DNA from 4 places in the Mesorhizobium sp. WSM4823 genome. Region 1 is predicted to be linked to each of the others. Evidence: riboswitches for the same ligand, from Rfam matches in the RefSeq annotation. Region 1 holds a riboswitch; each other region holds the start of a gene.
The links. A riboswitch is a leader RNA that binds a small molecule or an ion and turns the genes downstream of it on or off. The one in region 1 is predicted to bind cobalamin.
Positions count from the first base shown of each region.

Region 2: linked by a shared signal. The riboswitch ahead of AC0L26_RS16405 (DUF1636 family protein) and the one ahead of AC0L26_RS12645 (aromatic ring-hydroxylating oxygenase subunit alpha) in region 1 are both predicted to bind cobalamin.
Region 3: linked by a shared signal. The riboswitch ahead of AC0L26_RS29325 (ABC transporter ATP-binding protein) and the one ahead of AC0L26_RS12645 (aromatic ring-hydroxylating oxygenase subunit alpha) in region 1 are both predicted to bind cobalamin.
Region 4: linked by a shared signal. The riboswitch ahead of metE (5-methyltetrahydropteroyltriglutamate--homocysteine S-methyltransferase) and the one ahead of AC0L26_RS12645 (aromatic ring-hydroxylating oxygenase subunit alpha) in region 1 are both predicted to bind cobalamin.

Region 1 covers NZ_JBVVQL010000004.1:140,510-146,266, forward strand. The annotation lists gene AC0L26_RS12625 (ABC transporter ATP-binding protein) at 1-364, shown strand, start outside; gene AC0L26_RS12630 (DUF680 domain-containing protein) at 521-757, opposite strand; gene AC0L26_RS12635 (DUF680 domain-containing protein) at 829-1,050, opposite strand; gene AC0L26_RS12640 (DUF680 domain-containing protein) at 1,137-1,337, opposite strand; cobalamin riboswitch at 1,845-2,046, shown strand; gene AC0L26_RS12645 (aromatic ring-hydroxylating oxygenase subunit alpha) at 2,159-3,406, shown strand; gene AC0L26_RS12650 (FAD-binding oxidoreductase) at 3,432-4,547, shown strand; gene AC0L26_RS12655 (FAD-binding oxidoreductase) at 4,635-5,381, opposite strand; gene AC0L26_RS12660 (molybdopterin-dependent oxidoreductase) at 5,378-5,757, opposite strand, start outside.
Region 2 covers NZ_JBVVQL010000005.1:330,941-336,697, reverse strand. The annotation lists gene AC0L26_RS16415 (cobaltochelatase subunit CobN) at 1-1,764, opposite strand, end outside; gene cobW (cobalamin biosynthesis protein CobW) at 1,783-2,820, opposite strand; gene AC0L26_RS16405 (DUF1636 family protein) at 2,817-3,251, opposite strand; cobalamin riboswitch at 3,291-3,494, opposite strand; gene AC0L26_RS16400 (winged helix-turn-helix domain-containing protein) at 3,524-4,723, opposite strand; gene AC0L26_RS16395 (NADH-quinone oxidoreductase subunit A) at 5,057-5,422, shown strand; gene AC0L26_RS16390 (NuoB/complex I 20 kDa subunit family protein) at 5,413-5,757, shown strand, end outside.
Region 3 covers NZ_JBVVQL010000020.1:6,899-12,655, forward strand. The annotation lists gene AC0L26_RS29305 (HlyD family secretion protein) at 1-362, opposite strand, end outside; gene AC0L26_RS29310 (MarR family winged helix-turn-helix transcriptional regulator) at 359-838, opposite strand; gene AC0L26_RS29315 (FecCD family ABC transporter permease) at 915-1,949, opposite strand; gene AC0L26_RS29320 (ABC transporter substrate-binding protein) at 2,258-3,205, opposite strand; gene AC0L26_RS29325 (ABC transporter ATP-binding protein) at 3,202-4,014, opposite strand; cobalamin riboswitch at 4,107-4,310, opposite strand; gene AC0L26_RS29330 (GyrI-like domain-containing protein) at 4,582-5,415, shown strand; gene AC0L26_RS29335 (bifunctional helix-turn-helix transcriptional regulator/GNAT family N-acetyltransferase) at 5,422-5,757, opposite strand, start outside.
Region 4 covers NZ_JBVVQL010000023.1:21,239-26,995, forward strand. The annotation lists gene tdh (L-threonine 3-dehydrogenase) at 208-1,242, opposite strand; gene metE (5-methyltetrahydropteroyltriglutamate--homocysteine S-methyltransferase) at 1,891-4,236, opposite strand; cobalamin riboswitch at 4,351-4,551, opposite strand; gene AC0L26_RS30400 (adenosine kinase) at 4,935-5,757, opposite strand, start outside.

The sequences.
Region 1 (5,757 bases):
AGGCAACCCGACCATGGTCAGCCATGTCGGCGGGCGCAAGGCGACGGTGCCGATCGCCACGCCTGCTTCAGCGAAAGGTGCTTCGGTGAGCTTCGGCGTGCGGCCGGAGGATCTGGTGATCGCTAGCGGTGCGGATTATCTTTTCGAGGGAACGGTCGACTATGTCGAGCAGCTCGGCGAGGTCCAGCTTGTCTATGTCGACATCGGCCGCGCCGACCTGCCGCTGGTGACCAAGCTGCCCGGCAATGTCGAGGTCAAGCGCGGGGCAAAGCTGCGGCTGAGTGCGGACGCTGGCGACCTCCACATCTTCGATGCCGACGGGCGGTCCTTCACGCTTCACGAAGCGGAAGCAAAGGCGGCCTGAGAGAGGCCGCAAGACTGCCGATATAAGCAGTTTGGCGAAGCCAAAAACAAGAGCGGCGGGCAAAGCCCGCCGCTCTTGCGCTTTCAAGTCGCTCTAACACTTTGAACCTACGCATCGTGCTTTCCGAAAATCGATTCCGATTTTCGGGCCGATGCGCTAGCGGCCGAACAGGTTCCGGTCGCTGCCCTGCGGGGCGGACTTGTGTACGTCGCCCGACGAATTGAGCAGCTTGTAGACCGGCGAAGCGGTGTTGCGCACCGAAGACGTCTGCGTGTTGTCGACGTTGACGGTCGCCTGCTCGTTGATGTCGGTCCCGCCAACCTTGTCGTTGTTGGCATAGGCGCTGCCGGCAACAAGCAAAAGTGCGGCGGCAGTGAGAGCAATCTTCTTCATTTTAATGTTCCTGGATTTTCATGTTCCACCAGAGCGGCGGGCAGATGCCGCCGCTCTGTTGGAACTGACTGTTAGTTGTTGCCGAAGCGGTCACGGTCACTGCTGTTGACGGGCTTCTCGTCAGCCGGAACCGGATTCTGCGCCAATGCCGAATTCTGAACCGAAGCCGTGTACGAGCTGTCGACCCCAACGGCCGGCTGGTTGGCGCCGTTGGATCCAAAGTTGTCGCTACCGGCAAAAGCGCTGCCGGAGATGGCCAAAATGGCGGCAGTGGCAAGAATGATCTTTTTCATTTCTAGTACTCCAGATTTGTCAGATCCCGAGCGGCAGACTTGGCCGCCGCCTGTCTGGGATCAGCTGTTAATTGTGGGATCAGCTGTTAATTGCCGAAACGGTTACGGTCGGCGCCCTGGACAACGGGCTTTTCAGCGTGAGCCGGCTTCTGAATGGAAGCCGTGTAAGAGCTGTCGACCGCAGCAGTCGGCTGGTTGGCGCCGTCGGACCCATAATGGTCGCTGCCGGCAAAGGCACTGCCGGTGATGGCCAAAACGGCGACGGCAGCAAGAGCAATCTTTTTCATTGTTGGTACTCCAGTATCTTAGTTTTCGGTCCGTCTAGCGGCGTGTCTTGAAAGGAATTCGCGTCGTTCGGACAGGCCCGATGTGGGAAGGCCATCCGGCAGATTCCAATCACGAAGTTGTTCCGTGTGGACCAAGAATCTGCACCTTGAAATTGTACCAGGTGCTTCTATCTGCATCGACTTTGGTTGTTCTTTCAATTACTTAAGCCGAATGCACTATTCGCCCATTTGACGGATTGGCGGACCTGCGTTCACAGCGTTATACACGCATTGTCAACAGAAACGAACCGTTCGGTTCGATTTTAGAAGTGGCTAATAGTCACTTTTGGAAACTGTTAACCTTCTTTGTCTCCGCTACGGGTCGGATTCGATGCCACGACCGCCGGCAATGGCCGCCGAAAAATGGGGTTCCAGCCCTGCTATTGCCAACCTGCAGGTTTGGCCGGCTGTGTCGCGCCGCATGGATACGATGTCGCTTTCATGCCGACAGTCGGCCGGCCGTCATGATTAGATCACACCATCTCAGGTGCCGCTTGGTGACGACGAAGCGGAGAATTGGGAAGCCGGTCAGAACCCGGCGCTGCCCCCGCAACGGTGGTGGAGTTCAAGTCGCAACGGGAGACCACTGGGCCACAAGCCTGGGAAGGTGTCGCGACCGCCCGCAAGGACACTCCAGAGCCCGGAAACCAGCCCGAGGTGTTGAACTCGACTGATCGCGGTGGGCGGTCAAGAGGCGGATAGTTCATGCCGGCCGTTCGCCGGCCTGCGCCGATCCTTCCTCCATCACCACCATAGTCAGTCCTTAGCCAAGAGGACAGGACATGGACACGCGCAACGACATGCTGAGGCTCTTGCACGGCCGCAGGCAAGGCTACTCGCTCGAGCAGCCCTTCTACACCGATGCCGACTTCTTCAAACTCGACATGGAGCTGATCTGGTATCGCGACTGGCTGTTCATCGGCCATGATTGCGAACTGCCGAAGCCGGGCAGCTACATCACCGCCCAGATCGGCGATTATCCGGTTGTGCTGGTCCGCGACCAGCAAGGCAAGATCAATGCCTTCCACAACTCCTGCCGGCATCGCGGCAGCCGCGTCTGCAATGCCGACAAGGGCACGGCGGCGAAGCTCGTCTGCCCCTATCACCAATGGACCTACGAGTTGGACGGCCGGCTTCTGTTCGCCCGCCAGATGGCGGACGGTTTCGACAAAAGCCAGTTCGGCCTGAGGCCGGTCGCTTGCGAGAGCGTCGGCGGCTACATCTTCATCTGCCTGGCCAAGGAGCCCGCCGATTTCGCGCCGATGCGCGCCATGATCGAACCTTACCTGTTGCCGCACCGGCTGCGCGAGGCAAAGGTGGCGTTCGAATCGACTATCGTCGAGAAGGGCAACTGGAAGCTCGTCTGGGAAAACAACCGCGAGTGCTATCATTGCGCCGGCAATCATCCGGAACTGTGCAAGACATTCCCGGAGGCACCGACCGTGACCGGCGTGCAGGGCGCCGACAGCGATCCCGAGATGCTGGCGCACTGGACGAAATGCGAGGCAGCGGGCCTGCCGAGCAAGTTCCGCATCGATCCGGCGGGACAATACCGCGCCACCCGCGCGCCGCTGCTGCGCGACGCCGTCAGCTATACGATGACGGGAAGACGCGCCGTAAAGAAGAACCTTTCCGACAGCGTTTCCACGGACCGTATCGGCTCGCTGCTGCTCTATCACTATCCGACGACCTGGAACCACATCCTCGGCGATCATGCGGTCACCTTCCGCGTGCTGCCGATCAGCGCCACCGAAACCGCCGTCACCACCAAATGGCTGGTCCATAAGGACGCGGTCGAGGGCGTCGATTACGACCTTGCCGAACTCACCCATGTCTGGACCGAGACCAACGACCAGGACCGCCGCATCGTCGAGGAAAACGCTTTCGGCATCCTGTCGCCGGCTTACGAGCCCGGCCCTTATTCGGAACTGCATGAGGGCGGCGTCATCCAGTTCGTCGAATGGTACGCCTCCTTCATCGGACCGCGCCTTGCCGAGGACGGCCGGCCGGCGCTGCGCAGCGTCACCTGAAGAGAAACGTGAAGAGATGAACGCAATGACGGATCTCGGGCTCTACCGCCATCTCGACGATATGGCGCCCTGGAACGACAGGCTCCAGGTTCTGGAAGTGATCGGCGTCAGCGACGAGGCGCCTGACGTGAAGACGTTCACCTTCCGCTCCGACAACCAGACCTGGTTCCGCTACAGACCGGGGCAGTTCGTGACGCTGGAACTGCCGACCAGTGACGGCCCGCTGATGCGGACCTATACGCTGTCGTCCTCGCCGTCGCGGCCGTTTTCGATCGCGGTGACGGTGAAGGCGCAGGCCGGCAGCGTCGGCACGCGCTGGATGTTCGACAATCTCAAGCCCGGCGTTCACGTGAAGGCCTATGGGCCGGCGGGCGACTTTTCGCTGCACAGCCATCCCGCGGCCAAATATCTGTTCATTTCAGCCGGCTCCGGCGTGACGCCGATGATGTCGATGCTGCGCTGGCTAAACGACTGCGCGCCCTGGACCGATGTCGGCTTCGTCAACTGCGCGCGAAAGCCCGAGGAGATCATCTTCCGCAAGGAACTCGAGCTGCTCGGCAGCCGCATGCCGGGCCTAACGCTCGGCTTCATGATCGAAGAGCGCTCCAGCCGCGAGGGCTGGTTCGGCCATATGGGCCGGATCGACGCGATCAGGCTGCCGCTTTTGGCGCCGGATTTTCGCGAGCGGGAAATCTTCTGCTGCGGCCCCGACCCGTTCATGCGCGCCGTGCGGCAGATGCTGGAGGCCGCCGGCTTCGACATGGCCAACTATCATCAGGAAAGCTTTGCGGCTCCAGTGGTGGAGGAAATACCGGCCCCATTTGGTTCGCCGGCAAAGGATGGGCCGGCAGGGGGCGGGGCCGAAGCACCTGCCGAGGCGGCAACGCCGATCCGCTTTTCGCTTTCGGATATCGATGCCGACTGCGTTGCCGGCCAGACCGTGCTGCAGACGGCGCGTGCTTCGGGCGTGCGCATCCCGGCGGCCTGCGAGTTCGGCCTGTGCGGAACCTGCAAGGTGAAAAAGGTCTCAGGCACAGTCGAGATGAGCCACAATGGCGGCATCCTCGATCACGAGATCGATGACGGCTTCATTCTTGCCTGCTGTTCGAAGCCGCTGTCGGCGTTGGAAATCGAGGCCTGAAAGGCAGGCGCCTAGAGCACGTCTGACCGGCATTATGCGACGCATGTCGTTATCGCAAAACCGCTGCACATTTTTGCGCGATATGCATTAAACCCCGTAGCGCTCGGTGCGGATAAGGCCTGCCGGAACGCCGGCATCGATCAGCGCCTGGGCGGCGGCCGATACGAAGGCATTCGAGCCGCAGACAAAGGTGAACCTTGGCGGCGCGGGCAGTCGCACCATCGATTGCTCTATCATCGCAACATCGATCCGCCGTGAATAGTCCGCCGGGCGCCGGGCCGGCTCGCGCGTCAGCGTCAGCACCAGATCGAAGCCGTCCCGGCGATCGTGGAAATCGATCAGCTCGTCGCGAAAGATCACCTCGTCCCAGACCCGTGTGGAAAACACCAACGCCGCCGGCACCGTCGATTTCCGCGCGGAACGATGGCGGATCATCGCCATCAGCGGCACCACGCCCGATCCGCCGCCGACGAGCAAAAGCGGGCCGCCGTCGCTGTCGGACCAGACGAAGTGGCCGCCGAGCGGTCCGCGCAACTCGACCTCGTCGCCGACCGCAGCGACCTCGTGGAAGAAGGGCGAGACCTCGCCGTCGTCGAGCCTTTCGATCGCCAGCTCGATCGTCTCGCCGGCTTCCGGCGCCGAGGCAATGGAGTAGGAGCGGCGCGCCTGATAGCCGTCCGGCGCCGTCAGCCTGACATCGACATGCTGCCCGGCACGATAGGCGAAGGGCCGCGAAGGCTGGAGGAAAAAGCTGGTGACGCGCGGCGTGCGCTTTTCGATGCGCCTGATGGTGACCGTCTGCCAGGGCGACTGCGCCGCCGGCCCGTCGCTCATGGATCGCCCGTATAGCGCTGCTCGCGCCACGGGTCGCCATAGATGTGATAGCCGCGCAACTCCCAGAAGCCAGGCTCGTCGCGCTCGGTGAACTGCAGCCCGTTCAGCCATTTGGCCGATTTCCAGAAATAGAGATGCGGAACCAGCAGCCGCGCCGGGCCGCCATGGTCCGGCGTGATCGGCTCGCCTTCATAAAGCAGCGCCACCATCGCCTTGCCGCTGGTGAGGTCCTTCGTCGGCACGTTGGTGGTGTAGCCGTCGAACGACAGCGCCAGCGTGAAGCCGGTCGGCGGCTCGATGCCGGCATCCGCCAGAATATCGTCGACCAGCACACCCTGCCAGGCCGTGTCGAACTTGGTCCAAGCGGTGACGCAAT
Region 2 (5,757 bases), on a different contig from region 1:
GTTGCCGAAGGTGGCGGCGCGGAAGGGGAAATTTGCGGTGGTGGGCGCTTGAACACCCCCCTCTGTCCTGCCGGACATCTCCCCCTCAAGGGGGGAGATTGGCGGCTCCATTGCCGGCTCTCTTCCTGCAGCGTTGGAGATCGGCGAAAGCAGAGATGAGGGCGCAATCTCCCCCCTTGAGGGGGAGATGTCCGGCAGGACAGAGGGGGGTGCCTCGCGCGAGCCTGCTTCATCTTTTGCCTTACCCCATGCCGCCTCCACGGCGGCGTATGCCGCTTTCGGCAATTCCGTGGAGAAGGCCAGATAATCCTCCAGACTCAATCCCTGCCCGGCCACCTCCAGCATCTCCAGCAACGCGCGCGGCGTTTGCGGAATCCCTTCAACGGCGTAGCCCTGTTCGCTCAGGTCGTGCAGCATCGCCAGCACGCTGGACGGCACATCAAGGCCGACGGCATAGCCGGTGCGGCCGGGGGCGCTCGGATAGTCGGGGATCAGGATGGCGAGCTTGCGCTCTTTGCGGGGCGTCCGCTGCAGGCGGATGAAGGCCTCGATGCGGGCAGCCACTTGCGCGACGCGGTCCGGCTCCGGCCGGTTGGCGAAAGCGCGGAAGGCCAATGCGGGATCGGTTTCGGCCTCGCCCTTGAAGGAAATGGCGCCGGCGAGGATACGGCCGTCGAGCTCCGGCAACACGACATGCATGGCGAGGTCGGCGGGCGCCAGGCCGCGCTGATTGTTTTGCCAGATGTCGCGGCGTGTCGTCGCGACGATGACCTGGAACACCGGCACGCCGGCGCGGTCGAACAGGGTTTCGATGCCGGGTTCGGCACCGGAGGCGAAGGCCGTGGCGGTGATGATAGCGGCAGGCTTCAGGGTCGCGAGCGCAGTCTCGACAAAGGCGAGCGATGCCGGGTCCTTGAGGCTGGAGACGAAGATGGGAACGGGGGCCATGCCGCGCGCGCTTAGCACCTCGAAAAGCGCGTCCACGGGCGCGACATCGGCGGCCAGCAGCATCGAACGGTAGAAGAGGATCGGGATGATGGGCGCGGCATCTCCCTCCCCCTCGAGGGGAGGGTGGCCCGAAGGGCCGGGTGGGGTCGTTGCGGCAGTGCTCGACGTTTTTTTCTGTCGGCGCGCGTCAGAGAGGACCCCACCCCCGGCCTGCGGCCGGACCCTCCCCCTGAGGGGGAGGGGGACGACGCGTTCTACGACCCCAAGTCCCGGCTGATAATATCCCGCCTTTGGCACTCTGACCGGCTCGACGATCGCCGTGTCCATACCGGCCAACCCTGCGAGACGGGTGACCAGCGCCTTCATATTCTCCGCGCCGCCCTCGCGAAAATAGCCGAGCAGCCCGTCCAAGTCCTCGCGGGGCAGCGTCGAGCCTTCGATCAGCCGCAAATCCTCGTCGTGGCTCTCGCCGGGTAGGAGCGCCAGCTTGATACCGCGATCTCGTGCGACAACGGCAAGCTGGTCGCAGCCATAGCGCCACCAGTCATAGCCGCCGAGGATACGAACCAGGACGACCTTGGCGTGCTGGGCGACGCTGTCGATCCAGAGGTCGACGGACATCGGATGGCGCAGGTCGCGCAGAGCCGCAAGCCGCATCGACGGCAGGCGATCCGCGTCCGCCTTCCACGCCGCCGCCAGCCCGGCCAGATCGCTGTCGGTGAAGGACAGCGCCACGACATCCGCAGGCGTCTGCCTGAGATCGACAGGCTCGGCGAGATCGTCGAGCGAGGCGGATGTTGTGGTGAGGATGTGCATCGCGGCTCGTGCCTGAGGTCAGCCGGCGAGGATACGTTCGATGGCCGGGCGGTTCAGCCCTTTCAGGCCGATGACAACGAGGCGCGAGCGGCGGTCATCTTCAGCGGTCCAGGCGCGGTCGTAATAATGATTGACCCGCGGCCCGACAGCCTGCAGCAACAGCCGCATCGGCTTGCCGCCGACCTCGACGAAACCCTTGACGCGCAGCACATTTTCTTCCTTCGCCGCCGTGGCGACGCGCAAAGCCAGCTCATCGGGATTGGCGATCGACGGAATATCGATGACGAAGGAATCGAAGTCGTCGTGCTCGTGGTCGAGCTCGTCGTCGTGATGGGTCTTGCGGTTCTCGATGTCGTCCTCGACGGCGAGGCCGAGGCCGAGCAGCACAGATGGATCGACCTTACCCTGCGAGGCCGGCACGATCTTGACGGCACGCGCGGCGTGCTCACCGATGATGGCATTGGCACGCGCCGAGCCGGCGGCATCCATCAAATCGCTCTTCGACAATATGATCAGGTCGGCGCAAGCGAGCTGGTCCTCGAACACTTCCTCGACCGGATCGTCGTGGTCGAGCGTCTCGTCCTGCGCGCGCTGCGCCTGCAGGGCGTCCATGTCGTTGGCGACGCGGCCTTCGGCCAGCGCCGGTCCGTCGACCACGGCAATGACGCCGTCGACCGTCACCCGGCTCTTGACCGTCGGCCACTGGAAGGCCTGGACTAGCGGTTTGGGCAGAGCCAGCCCAGAGGTCTCGATCAGGATATGGTCGACCTTCGGCGTCAAAGACAGGATCTGGTCGAGCGCCGGGACGAAATCATCGGCGACGGTGCAGCAGATACAGCCATTGGCCAGTTCGACGATGTTTTCCTCGGGGCAGGTGTCGATGCCGCATCCCTTCAGGATCTCGCCGTCGATGCCGATGTCGCCGAACTCGTTGACGATGATGGCTAGCCGCTTGCCACCGGCGTTTTCCAGCAGATGGCGGATCAGCGTCGTCTTGCCGGCGCCGAGGAAGCCGGTGACGACGGTGCAGGGCACGCGGGAGAGGGAAGCGGTCATATCTGATCCTTCAAAAGGTCGAGGGGAGGGATGCGGGCGACGAGGCCGCGCTTCAGGCAATCGGGGCGGCCGCGCCATGGAATGAGGCCATCGGTCGAGGTGGCGAAGAGCTTTGCGCCGGCGACGAGATCGGCGCCGCTGGTCGCGGTCAGGTCGCCGAAGACATAGCTCCAGCAGCCGTCGCGCAGGATCGCGGCGCTCAGCCGGCGCTTGCAGTTGCCGAGGCACTCGACGGTGCGGATACGGATATTCTCGCCTGATGCAGCGCGGCGCGTGTCTTCGGCAAGCAGTTCGCCGGCGCGGGGATGGCCGTCGGAGCCGGTCTCGTCACGGCAGGAGGCGCAGACGATCACGGTGACGCCGGCCAAGGTATCACAATCGCCGGACAATACGTCCGCTGTCTCAGCTGGAAAACTGCTGTCGCGTTCCAAATCAGGCTCCTTGCCCGGAAAACCCGCCAGGCGATCGGATTCTTTAAGTCCTAGACGGCAGGTCTCCTGGCTCGCGGGTCATCGCCTTGGTGCCGCCTTCCCGGGACCGTCCCAGTGGTTTTCGGCCTTGGCTCGTCGCTTACAGTTGCGGGGACAGCCGCGGATTTGAAATCGAGATTTCGCACCGCATTCCCTCTTGGCTCCTCCCTTTGCCGAGAGGAGACCGTCTGAACCGGATTTAGGCTTGTGTATGCAGGCGTGTCAACGCGTGTCTACGACGCGATGATGTCGGCCAACGCCGGACCTAGATCGCCTGCGGGCGTGACTTCAATCCGTTCCAGGCCGAGCCAGCCCTGCATCTGCTTCAATTCGTCGACCAGCGCGGCCGCCGTTTCAGGCGGCGCGCCGGGCTCGGCATAGGCCGCATGGACGCGCAGCACGCCGGCGGGGCGGTCGGCCTTGAGGTCGACGCGCGCCACGATCCTCTCGCCGAGCAGGAACGGCAGCACATAATAGCCGTATTGGCGCTTTTCGGCCGGGGTGTAGATCTCGATGCGATAGCGGAAGTCGAACAGCCTTTCCGTTCGGGAGCGCTCGAAGACAACGGGATCAAACGGAGCGAGCAACGCGCGCGCTTGGATCTTGCGCGGAAAACGGGCGTCCTTGTGAAGGTAAGCCGGCTTGCTCCAGCCTTCGACGCGCACCGGCAAAAGGTCGCCCACCTCGACCAGTTCCTCGATCCGGCCCTTGATGTCGGCGGGAGAGAGGCGAAAATAGTCACGCAGGTCGCCCGCAGTCGCGACGCCGTGGGCGCGGGCGGAAATGCGCAGCAATTCGCGATGCGCATCCTCAGGGGATGGCACCGGCAGAGCGAGCACCGCCGGCGGCAGCACCCGTTCGGGCAGATCGTAAAGCCGCTCGAAGCCACGACGCGCTGCCGTGGTGATGCGGCCGGCCCAGAACAGCCATTCGAAAGCGTGCTTGGCATCGCTCCAGCCCCACCAGCCGCCGTTTCCCTTTTGGCCTTCGAGGGCGGAAGCAGCGATCGGGCCGCGTTCGACGACCTCGCGATAAATGTCTTCAATGTAGCCGGCGCGTTCGCGGCCCCATTTGGCCAGCCCATTGTACATTTCCTCGCCACGCTCGGCCCGTTCCATGCGCCAGCGCATCAGCGGATAGGTTTCGACCGGCAGAAAGGAGGCTTCATGCGCCCAATACTCGAAGACCTTGCGCTTGCGCGTCACGGCGGCGTTATCGAGCAGCGCGAGCGGGTAGGGGCCAAGCCTGGAATAGAGCGGCATATAGTGGGCACGCACCACCGCACTGACGGAATCGATCTGCAGCAGGCCGGTCCGGCCAAGTACACGGGCCAGATGGCGGCGATCAGGCGTGCTATTAGGGCGAGGATCGGCAAAGCCCTGCGCTGCAAGCGCAATGCGCCGGGCCATGGCGAGTGAGATTTTTTCCTTCATGCAGACGGCACTCTGTTGTGGTTCGACCAAAGGTTGGGCGATGATTCCGCGCCATGCTAGCAGGGTTTTGGCGGCATCTATGTCAGGAGAGAAAAGTGGAGTAAAAACCGAAGGAAATCAACAGGAGCGGATCGGACCAGTTTATCAGGATATGCCGTCCAGCACCGTGTTTTGAACAAGGTTTGACTTGCTTCGCCGAAAGCCCTGCGCTAACCCTCGCCGCGTTGCAGCATAGAGCCCCCTAAAACGGTTCAGTGGTTAAACTGTCACGCTTCCGCAAGTGGGTCCGGTGCTGTAATCAGAGTGGATTGGCCGCCAACGGAAAGCTGCAGCATGAACGCATTGTTGAGTTCGTACCTGCCCATCGTCCTGTTCATCGGCGTGGCGCTGGTTGTCGGCCTGGCGCTGCTTGCCGCACCCTTCCTGGTGGCCTACCGCAACCCAGATCCGGAAAAGCTTTCCGCCTATGAGTGCGGCTTCAACTCGTTCGACGACGCCCGCATGAAGTTCGACATCCGCTTCTATCTGGTGTCGATCCTATTCATCATCTTCGATTTGGAGGTGGCCTTCCTGTTTCCATGGGCCGTGTCTTTCAGCCAGATCGGCATGCTCGGTTTCTGGTCGATGATGGTGTTTCTGGCGGTGCTGACCATCGGCTTTGCCTATGAATGGAAGAAAGGAGCGCTGGAATGGGATTGAGCGACAATTCCGGCACGCTCGTCGCGCCGAAGCCAAAGGGCATTCTCGACCCCAGCACCGGAAAGCCGGTGGGGGCGAATGACCCTTTCTTCCTCGAGATCAACAACGAGCTGGCCGACAAGGGTTTCCTCGTCACCTCGACCGAGGCGCTGATCACCTGGGCCCGCAGCGGCTCGCTGATGTTCATGACCTTCGGTCTTGCCTGCTGTGCGGTCGAGATGATCCATACCTCGATGCCGCGCTATGACAGCGAGCGCTTCGGCGTCGCACCGCGCGCGTCACCGCGCCAGTCCGACATCATGATCGTTGCCGGCACGCTGACCAACAAGATGGCG
Region 3 (5,757 bases), on a different contig from region 1:
GCAATCCGGTAGGGCTCGGGATCGATGACGAACAGCACATCGCCCTGCTTAACGGACTGGTTGTCGAAAATGTCGACCTGAACGATGCGGCCCGCCGTGTCGGCGGCGATCGAAACCTTGGCCTGCTGCAGATTGGCGTTTTCCGTCTCCTGGTAGCGGCCACCGGTCACCCAGACGTAGCTGCCGCCGGCAATCAACGCCACGGGGAGCGCAAACATCAAAAGGAAGCGGCCGGCACGGCGCTTCTTCTTCGGCGCCACCGGCGCTAGCTGCGGAGCGACCGTAGCCGGAGCTGCCGGCTGCGCGGGAGCTTCCATCTCCAGCTTGGTTGCATTCTCATCTACTTTGGCTACCGCGTTCATGCTGCTGCGCCTTCTGTATTCTTGACTTTTTCGCAGGACGCCGTGTCGCCGTCCGCAAGGTTTTCGGCCATCGCCTCCAGCGCCTTGATCAGGACGCGGCGATCTTGCGGCGACACGCCGGTCAGCGATTCTTCATAGACTTCGCCAGCGAGGCTCTTGACCTCTGCGTAGGCCTCGCTCGCCTTGGCAGTTGGAAAGATCATGCGGACGCGGCGGTCGGCAGCGTCGGCACGACGCTCGATCCAGCCGCCCTCCTCCATCCGGTCGACCAGGCGCGATACGCTGATCGGCTCGATCTCGAGGAGTTCGGCGAGCCGCGCCTGCGTGATGCCTTCTTCCTTGGCGACGCGGACCATCAGCCGCCATTGCGCCGAGGACAGGCCGAGCCCGCTGGCCTTCGCCTCGAAGCGCTTGCGCATCAGGCGCTGCACGTCGTGGATCAAAAAGCCCAATCTGTCGATGCCGTCGGAAACCATAAGCGGCATATATTATAAGCGTGCTCATCATTCAAGGAGCAGCATTGTGCCAGAAGGCGGCAAACTTGCATGACAGTCATGCCGAACGATTGCGAATGAGCATCGTCACGACGAAGAAAGCACCAACCGAACTGGTGATGATGCCGATCGGCAGTTCCTGCGGCGGCAGCAGCGTGCGCGCCAGAAGGTCGCTTGCCAGCAACAGCACCGCTCCGAACAGGGCGCAGCTTGCAATCAGGCGCAGGTGCAACGGGCCGGCCAGGGTCCTGGACAGATGCGGGATCATCAGGCCGACGAAACCTATGACGCCGGCGACCGAGACAAGGATCGCCGTCGAGAAAGCGGCGACGAGAAATGTCGTCCTGCGCATCCGCACAACCGGGACGCCGAGGCTTTCGGCGGCATTTTCGCCGGCAAGGAAAGCGTCGAGCCGACGGTGGTTCCACAGCGCATAAGCAAGGATGGTGCCTGCGCCCAGAGCAGCCAGCCCGACATTGTCCCATCGCGCCAATCCGAGCCCGCCCATCGTCCAGAACAGCACCGAGTGCGCGGCGCGCTGGTCTCCGGCAAAGACGAGATAATTGGTCAAGGCGGTGAACATGAACGAGACGGCAAGGCCGGCCAGTATCAGCCGTTCGGGGCCTTGCCCCCTCACTCTGGAAACCAGCAGAAGCACGATGCCGGCGGCCAATATGCCGCCGGTGAAGGCGGCGACCGGCAGGGTCCAGATGCCGAAACGGTCGCCAAAAATGGTGATGACGGAAACTGCACCGGCCGCGGCACCGGAAGACAGGCCGAACAGGAATGGGTCGGCAAGGTCGTTGCGCGTTACCGTCTGCAGCAGCGCGCCGATGACGCCCAGCCCGGCGCCGACACAGATGGCCATGATCGTGCGCGGCGGCCTGAGATCGACGACGATCTTGCCGACCGGACCGGACACGATGTCTCCGCCCAGTCCGGCCGCATGTCCGAGCGCGCCAACGACGTCCGTCAGCGGGATCACCGTCGAGCCATAGGCGATCGACAACAGTGCAAGAACGGCCACCGCTGCCGCCCCCGCAATCATGGCCGGTAGGAATGGCTTATGCAGCAAGCTCACGTTTTCACGCATGCCATTGCTTCGCCGGCATTCGAGATTGGCCGAAGCCTCTCCAGCTTCGTCATCCCAGGGCGAAGCAGGAGCGAAGCTCCGTCGCGGAGACCCTGGGATCCATGCCGTAACCTTGAGCGAAGAGTGCCACGGAGCAGAATTCTGCACCGCAGCAGCGCCTTGAAGTCACGGCATGGATCCTGGGGTCTGCGCCGCGTCGCTTCGCTCCTTGCTCCGCCCCAGGATGACGAAGCGATGGGCGTTTCGGCCAACCTCCAAGGCATGCGATTCGTCAACGCAAGCATCTGACCAGAATTTCGACGCCAGAATCAAAAAGCTTCCGGGTGCATCGCCTTGGCGATCTTGCCGATCGCCTCGATATTGGCCGGCCCGGGCGTCAGTTCGGCATAGCGCAGCGCGACGAAGCGTTCATTCTTGACCGCATCGGTCTCCTTCATCGCCGGATGGGCTTTGAGGAAATCGAGCAGTTTGCGGTAGCCGCCGCCGTCCTGGTAATCGAGCAGGACCAGGAACTGCGGATTGCGGGAGGCGACCGTTTCCCAATCCGTGTTGCCCCAGCTCGTCTGCATGTCGGCCATGACGTTGTCGCCGCCGGCAGCGGCGATCATCGCGCTGGGGATCGCGAACTTGCCTGATGTGAAGGGTTTGTCTTCGCCGGAGTCGTAAAGAAACACCCGCGTTCCCTTGCTGTCGCCGACCTTTGCCGTGATCTCGGCGAGTTGCGCTTTCCAGTCGGAAACAAGTTTTTTCGCCTTGGCCTCCTTGCCGAAAATCTTGCCCAGCTTCTCGACGTCGCCATAGAGCAGGTCCATCGAGGCGGCGAGGCGGTTGCTGTCGAGGTGGACGCAGCTTTCCGTCAGCACCAACGTCTTGATACCGTGCGGCGCCAGCGTATCGGGCGTCACCTCGCCGCCCGGCTTCATGCCGTAGTACCAGCCGGCGAAGAAGAAATCGGGCTCGACGGCGACGAGGCTTTCGAGCGTCGGGTATTTCGGCGCGAGTTCTGGGATCGCGCCCTGCTCGGCCTTGAATTCCGGACCGACCTTGTACCCTCCGGTGATGCCGGTCAGGCCGACGATCGACGGTTGCAGCCCCAGCGCGAAGGCCATCTCGGCCATGTTCAGATCCTGGATGACGGCGCGCTTCGGCGCGGCATCGAAGGTCAGCGGCGTGCCGCAGCTGTCGACAGTTACCGGAAAAGCCAAGGCGGTCTGGGCAAGCAGGAGGGAAGCAAAAGACAGTGCGAGGCGTTTCACGGATGTTGCTCCTTGGTTAAATCGGAAGAGGCGCGGTTTGGAACTTCGAAGACCGTGAGTTCGCGGTCTTCGGTGGGATGGCGCAGCCGAAGCACGTCGACGCCGAAAATCTCGCGGATCAACTGTTTGGTCAGCGCCTCGCGCGGACCGGCGAGTGCCTGCAGGCGGGCCTCGTTCATCACCGCGACCCTGGTGGCAAATGGCGTGACCAGCGACAGATCGTGAAGCACCGCCACGACGGTCATGCCAAACTGCGACACAAGTTCGAGAAGTTCGCTGCGGGCGCGCGGATCGAGATGATTGGTCGGTTCGTCGAGGAACAGGATTTTAGGCTCCTGGGCGATGGCGCGTGCCAATTGGGCGCGCTGCCGCTCGCCACCGGACAGCGAGCCGATCGTGCGGCCGAGCAGCGGCAGCAGGCCGGTCCTTCGAAGCGCTTCGACGACGATGTCGCGTTGCTCGCTCCTTCGTCGCAAACCGGCATGCGGGACGCGCCCAAGCTCGACGTAGTCTATTACGGCAAGCCGCGGATCGGGCTGATCGGTCTGGCCGACGACCGCCATGCGCAGCGCCCGCTCGGCGGCCGAGAACGTCTCCAGCCGGCGGCCGGAAAATCTCACCTCTCCCGCGCTTGGCCGCAGCGTACCGCATAGCATGCGCAACAGAGTCGTCTTGCCGGCGCCGTTGGGGCCGATGATGGCGAGGCGGTCGCCCGCCGCCACCGAAAGGCTTACCGCGCTGACCAGGCGCTGGCCATTCGCCGTCGCGCTCAGTTCGCGCGCTTCAAGAAGAGGCTGGGAGGCGTCCAACTTACCGTCACTTTCTCAATGGCGACGGAAGGAAGCTGGACCGATCGGCCGACAAGACCGATGTCCACGTCTCCTCCCGGCACACCCCGTCCGGTCAACTCAAGCCGATGGCAGGTCTCCTGGCTCGCGGGTCTTTGCGCCATCCTGCCTTCCCAGCCTTGCCGGCCAGTGGCATTTCGGATCTTGCTAACCGCTTACAGTTGCGGGGGCAGCCACGGCCTCGATCCGAAGATCTCACCGTGTTCCCTTTTCACCCCTCGCCTTTCGACTCGGGGACCATCAGTCGCCCAGCCTAGTTTCCCGCCAATCACAGCGCAATAAATTTCCGGGGCTCGGAAAGCCACGAGAGCTAGGGTCTTGTTAGAAGGAGTCATATGGATCTCGTTATGTAATAACGTTACTACCTAAAAGACGTTGCTTGCTCCTGTCAAGCTCTTTCGCCTGACGCCTTCGACTGCCGGCCGCCGTCGCGATTTGCGCGGTGCGCAATTTCGATCAAACTGCGAGCTCCAGGAAACGGCACGATGACCTGCCGACGCGAAGACCCGAGCCCATGCAAGGAGCCACATGAATCCAACCGAGAAAGCGCTGTGGTTCGTCGAAAGCCATCTGCCGGAATCCGTCTCGCTCGACGATGTCGCCAAGAGCAGCGGGGTGTCGCGCTTTCACGTGACGCGGGCTTTCGGTGCGGCGACCGGCCGTTCGGTGATGGGTTACATGCGTTCTCGCCGGCTGACCGAAGCGGCGCGCAAGCTCGCCGCCGGTGCACCCGACATCCTCTCGCTCGCTCTCGACACCGGCTATGCCTCGCATGAGGCCTTCACCCGCGCCTTCCGCGACCAATTCGGCACCACGCCGGAACTGGTGCGCGCGCAAGGCTCGCTAGACAACCTCGATCTCGTGGAGCCGATCCTGATGGACCAGTCCTTCCTCACCAATCTCGAGCCGCCGCGTTTTGAGACCAGCCGGCCGTTTCTCATCGCCGGTCTCGGCGAACGTTATAGCTGCGAAACCAGCGCCGGCATCCCGATGCAATGGCAGCGGTTCGGCCCCTATATCGGCAACATTCCAGGCGAGATCGGCGACGTCGCCTATGGCGTCTGCGTCAATGGCGACGACACCGGCAATTTCGACTACATCGCCGGTGTCGAGGTGTCCGATTTTTCGGATTTACCGAGGGAGTTTTCGCGCGTGCGCGTGCCGGCGCAGAAATACGCCGTGTTCGCCCATCGTGACCACATCTCGACCATCCGCCGCACGGTCAACACGATCTGGAACAAATGGCTGCCGGCCTCCGGGCACGAGATCGCCGATGCGCCCGAATTCGAGCGCTACGGCCCCGAATTCGATCCGCGCAGCGGCAATGGCGGGCTGGAAATCTGGATACCGGTGAAGGGGTGAGAAACGCTACAGCTCCAGGTTCCAGTTCTGGCCGACCAGATCCTTGCCGAAGGAATGGTGGCGCTCTTCCTCGGCAAGCTTGAAGCCCGCCGCCTCATAGATGCGGCGCGCCGAGACGAGAATGTCGTTGGTCCACAATGTCAGCGTCTTGTATCCCTTAGCACGGGCAAAGCCGATGCATTCCTCGACCAGTCGCTTGCCGATGCCGAGACCGCGCGCCGAGGGCTCGACGTAGAGCAGGCGCAGCTTCGCCACCGTGTCCGACTGGCGCACGACAAAGACCGAGCCAACGACTTCCCCCTCCCGTTCGGCGATCCAGCTGCGTTCCCATTTCGGATCGAA
Region 4 (5,757 bases), on a different contig from region 1:
GGAAAGCAGACGATGGGGCCTGTGAGCATTCCTTGACCGATCTGGGCGAATTGCTACGAGCCTCGTCCGATTGGGCCGCCTACGTCGCCGACCATTCGGCTCAGGTTGGAGGGGAGCCATTGCACCAGCCAGCTCCCAGGCGAGGAGATCGCCGACACTCAGGCGGTGTCCCGTCACCACCTTCGCAAAGTGACGCCGGCCATCGCCCTACCAGTCCATCACCACCTTGCCGGAACTACCGCTGCGCATCGCATCGAAGCCGGCCTGAAAATCGTCGATGCCGATGCGGTGGGTGATCAGGCCGGAGACATCCAGCGGGCCCTGCACAAGCGCGATCATCTTGTACCAGGTTTCGAACATCTCGCGGCCGTAGATGCCCTTGAGATGCAGCATCTTGAAGATGACCTTGTTCCAGTCGATCTCGAAGCCGGTTGGAGCGATGCCCAGAATGGCGATCTTGCCGCCATTGTTCATGGTGTCGATCATGTCGCGGAAAGCGGGGGCGGCGCCCGACATTTCGAGGCCGACGTCGAACCCCTCGGTCATGCCAAGCGCCGGCATGACGTCGCGCAGCTTTTCCTTGGATGCATCGACGACATGCTGAACGCCGAGCTTTTTCGCCAGCGCCAGCCGCACCGGGTTGATGTCGGTGATGACGACTTTCCGGGCACCGACGCATTGCGCGACGAGCGCGCCCATGATGCCGATCGGCCCGGCGCCGGTGACCAGCACGTCTTCGCCGACCAGATCGAAGGACAATGCCGTGTGGACGGCATTGCCCAAGGGATCGAAGATAGCGGCGATCTCGTCGGGCACATCATCGGGGATAGGCACGACATTGTGCTGCGGGATCGCCAGATATTCGCCGAAGGCGCCGGGGCGGTTGACGCCGACGCCGAGCGTGTTGCGACAGAGATGCCCCCTGCCCGCACGGCAGTTGCGGCAATGGCCGCAAACGATATGGCCTTCGCCCGACACGCGCTGGCCGACCTTGTATTCGGTGACCGCTGCGCCGAAATCGGCAACGGTGCCGACGAATTCATGGCCGGTCACCATCGGCACCGGCACGGTCTTCTGCGCCCACTGGTCCCAATTGTAGATGTGAACATCGGTGCCGCAGATCGCCGCCTTCTTGATCTTGATCAGCACGTCGTTAGGGCCGATCTCCGGCACCGGCACCTCTTCCATCCAGATGCCCGGTTCGGCCTTGGCCTTCACCAGCGCCTTCATCATATTCGACATCAGATGCTCCTTACACCTTGGTTGGTTCCACTCCTCGCCACTCCTCGGCAGCTACACAACGGAAAGGTAGGCTCGGAGAGCACACCTGAGATCTTTGGGCCGATCGGAATGCCGACGGGGGGCCTTTGTGTCAAAGCAACACTCCACGGCGAGCCGTGCGCGTGAAAAGCTCTGTTCCAGCGAACCTCAGCAAAAGCGGAGCACACGCCGTGCCAGATGCAGCCAGCTTCAATTCAAGCGATGAGGAATGGTCGCAGCTTGCGGCTGGGCGGTATGGCTATTTGTCGATGCCCGCCAAATGCAACGCATATCCTTTGATTAGACACTCTGGATGGTCAACCTCGCCGCCGATTTGTCGATGGTGCCGGTGCACAGGCGGCATCTGCAAGCGTTGATCCCTCGCGTCTGTCGGCCGCTGGCCCTGTGAGGCAGAAGCTCACGGACAAAACCGCCTTCCTTCGTGGTCGAAATCACCCGTCCGGGGACTAAGCGGCTTCCCAGATCCTGCCCCGGCGCTGAGCCGTCGTGCCGACCTTCGGCTGGACGACAAGGGTGGGGACTCGCACGCGTCGACCGATGTCTTCGCGGCTTTCGATGCCGTCCTTTCTGCCTCAAATTATGCGCGAGGCCCGCGGGCCAAATGTTTGGTCACAGTGGCTCGGCGGCCCGCGCCTGCGCTTTCTCCCGTAGCGCGCATGCTGCGGCGACCATGTTGATGAGGGCAGGGCGGACCTCTTCCCAATTCCTTGTTTTGAGGCCGCAGTCCGGATTCACCCACAGTTGGCCGTCCGACAGTCGCTCGCGAGCAAGTTGGGCGAGATGCAAAATCTCGCCGATCTCGGGGACACGTGGCGAGTGAATGTCGTAGACGCCGGGACCGATTTCGTTCGGATATTTCGACTTGGTGAAGGCGTCCAGCAGTTCCATTTTGGAGCGCGACGTCTCGATTGAAATCACGTCCGCGTCCAGTTCAGCGATCGAGTCGATGATCTCATTGAACTCCGAATAGCACATGTGGGTGTGAATTTGGGTCGCGTCCTCTACACCCGTCGAGGCGAGCCGGAAGCATTCGACAGCCCAGCCGAGATAATGTTTCCAATGGGACTTCCGCAGGGGCAAGCCTTCGCGAAACGCGGCCTCATCGATCTGGATCACCCTTGCGCCAGCTTTTTCAAGGTCGGCCACTTCATCGCGGATGGCGAGTGCGATCTGGCGGCAGACCTCGGCGCGGGGTACGTCGTCGCGCACAAAAGACCAGTTAAGAATCGTCACTGGGCCAGTGAGCATGCCCTTCACCGGCTTTTTCGTCAGCGACTGGGCAAATTGCCACCAGATGACCGTCATCGGATTGGGCCGCGATACGTCGCCGAAGATGATGGGAGGGCGCACGAGTCGGGAGCCATAACTTTGCACCCAGCCATGCTGGGTGAAGGCGAGGCCGGACAGCTGCTCGCCGAAATGCTGCACCATGTCGTTGCGTTCGAACTCGCCATGTACCAGCACGTCCAGCCCGATCTCCTCCTGCCAGCGGACCGCCGCCTCGGTCTCCTTCTTCAGAAAGGCCTGGTAGTCGATATAGCTCAGCCGGCCCTTCGCATGAGCGGAGCGCGCCCTGCGCACCTCGGGCGTTTGCGGGAAGGACCCGATGGTCGTCGTCGGGAACAGCGGCAGGGCGAGCGTGTCAGCCTGGACTCTCGAGCGCTTGGCAAATGCGCTCTTTCGTTGCTTCATGGCGCCGTCAATGCTGCTGACGCGCCCGCGGACGAGCGGATCGTGGGCCTTTGTCGACATTGCGCGCGCGGCGGCCGCCTCATCAGAAGCCTTTAGCCCGCCTGTTACGGCCTCCCTGCCTTCGGACAAGGCTTGGGCCAGCACGAGCAGCTCTTCAGTCTTCTGGGCGGCGAATGCCAGCCACGAACGGACGTCTACATCGGGCGCGGTCTCCATCCGCAGGTCCATCGGCACGTGAAGCATCGAGCAGGAAGGCGCAATTTCGACGCGGTCCAGCGGCCAACCGACGATGACCGGCTTGATGCTGTCGAGAATGGCGGTCAGGTTCGCGCGCCAGACATTGCGGCCGTCGATCAGGCCAAGTGAGAGCACCAGATCCTTCGGTGCGAGCCGACCAACCGTCTCCAACTGCTCGGGAGCGCGCACGAGGTCGAGATGCAGCCCCGCCAGGCGCAGCGAAAGCGCGGTCTCGAGATTGTTTCCCAGCGGCCCGAAATAGGTAGCCAGCATAATTTTCACCTTGGGCGCGGCTTTCGACAGCTGCCCGTAGGTGAATTCGAAGGCAGCTCGTTCGTTCGGGTTGAGATCGAGCACAAGCGCCGGCTCGTCAATCTGCACCCAGTCGGCCCCCGAGAGCTCCAGCCTCTGCAGGAGTTGCTCGTAGACCGGCAGCAGGCGCGGTAGCAGCGCTATGGGATTGAAGCCCTGGTCGGGAGACTTCGCCAGCTTGAGGAAGGTCACCGGTCCAAGGATGACCGGGCGTGTATGGATGCCGAGCTCTTTTGCCTCCAGAAAGTGATCGACTGGTTTCGTCGACGAGAGGGCGAAGGTCTGATCGTCCCCAAGCTCCGGCACGAGGTAGTGGTAGTTGGTGTCGAACCATTTGGTCATTTCCATCGCGGTCACGCGCTGCCCCTGAACTGCATGCCCGTGACTGGCGTGTCCGCACCCCGCGCTATCGCCCTGCGTCCCGCGCGCCATCGCGAAGTAGATGTCAAGCGGGATCTCGCCGCCCGTCCAGCCGTAACGAGCTGGGACGGCGCCGACCATTGCTGCGGTGTCGAGCACATGGTCATACAGTGAGAAATCGTTCGACGGGATTTTCGACACGCCGCGGGCGTGCTGCTCGCTCCAGCTGGCGGCACGCAGTGCCTTCGCCGTCGCCAGAAGGTTGGCAGCAGACGATTTTCCGGACCAGTAGCTTTCGAGCGCGAATTTCAGTTCTCGCCGGCGACCGATACGCGGCACGCCAAGCGTTGCTATGGGAACTTGCTGGGAGACATTCATTCCATACCCCGATGGTTGGGGCCGGGACAAGAAGGCGCTAGCAGGCCGGCATCAACGCCGAGCTGCCGCGACCACCAGACACCCCGCCCGCGGACGTTGTTCGTCGTGGCAGGTCTCCTGACTCGCGGGTCACAGCCTCTGCCACGTCTTCCGGGGGAGTTCGCCCCAGTGACATTGGTGGGTTTGGCTCGCCGCTTACAGTTGCGGGGGCAGCGTAGGCATTGCACCGGCTTCCCTCTTAGCTCCGCTACGGCAAAGCCTTGCGGAGGAACCACGACATGCCGGACAATCGCAGTAGCCCACTTTCTTGTCAATGTCGTATAAACAAATGTATATGTGTTTATGTGAATTGTTAGCCTGCGGCGTGTTTCCAAATTCCATGTCGCCGTCGGCTGAGCCTTCTGCGCGACTCTCCGGTGTGTGCAGACTGTGGCTCGCCCTCGGGCAATCTGCCTTTGTACGGTCCCGTCTCAAAACTTCGCCAAAAAGTGCGTATTGGCCAGTCATGAGGGGCGGCAGTACTGACCCGAGGTGGGACAACATTCCTGAGCCTCAACAATCAGAAGTTTGGAGAAAAACCGGCATCCTTCTCGGACTGGTACGTTCGATTTACACGCGCCTGTCTGGACAGCGTGCACAACGGAAGGTGGGCAATACGTGGCCGAAAAGCCGCCTTACAGCAACCCAGTCTGCTCAGCCTCGCGGCGCAGATTCTGCCGTGGCCTGGGGCCGATCTGCTGGATCACCAATCCGGCCGCCAGTGAGCCAAGGTCGCCGCAAGTCTGCAGGTCGCGGCCTTGCGTGTAGCCATGCAGGAAGCCGGCGGCATAGAGATCGCCGGCGCCCGTCGTGTCGACCAGTTCCTTGATGGCGGTCGCCTTGATGACCACGGTCTCGTCGCCGCGCACGATCACCGAGCCTTTTTCCGAGCGGGTCACGGCGGCGATCCGGCAATCCTTGCGGATCTGGGCCAGCGCCTCGTCGAACGACGATGTCTGGTAGAGCGACTTGATCTCGTGGCTGTTGGCAAAGACGATGTCGACCGTGCCCGAACGCATCAGCTCAAGGAATTCGTCGCGGTAGCGGTCGACGCAGAACGAATCCGACAGTGTCATCGACACTTCTCGGCCTGCTGCGTGCGCCAGCTTCGCCGTCTGGCGGATTGCCTCCTTGGCGCGCGGCGGGTCCCACAGATAGCCTTCGAAATAGGTGACCTTGGCGCCAGACGCCTTGTCGGCTTCGACATCCTCAGGGCCAAGCTCGACGCAGGCGCCGAGATAGGTGTTCATCGAGCGCTCGCCGTCGGGCGTGACGAAGATCATCGAGCGCGCCGTCGGCGGCTCACCCTTGAGCGGTATGGTGTCGAAGGCGACGCCCTGCGCATGGATGTCGTGCGCGTAGATTTCGCCAAGCGCATCGTTGGAGACCTTGCCGAAGAAGGCGGCGCGGCCGCCGAAGCTGGCGACGCCGGCCGCCGTGTTGCCGGCGCTGCCGCCG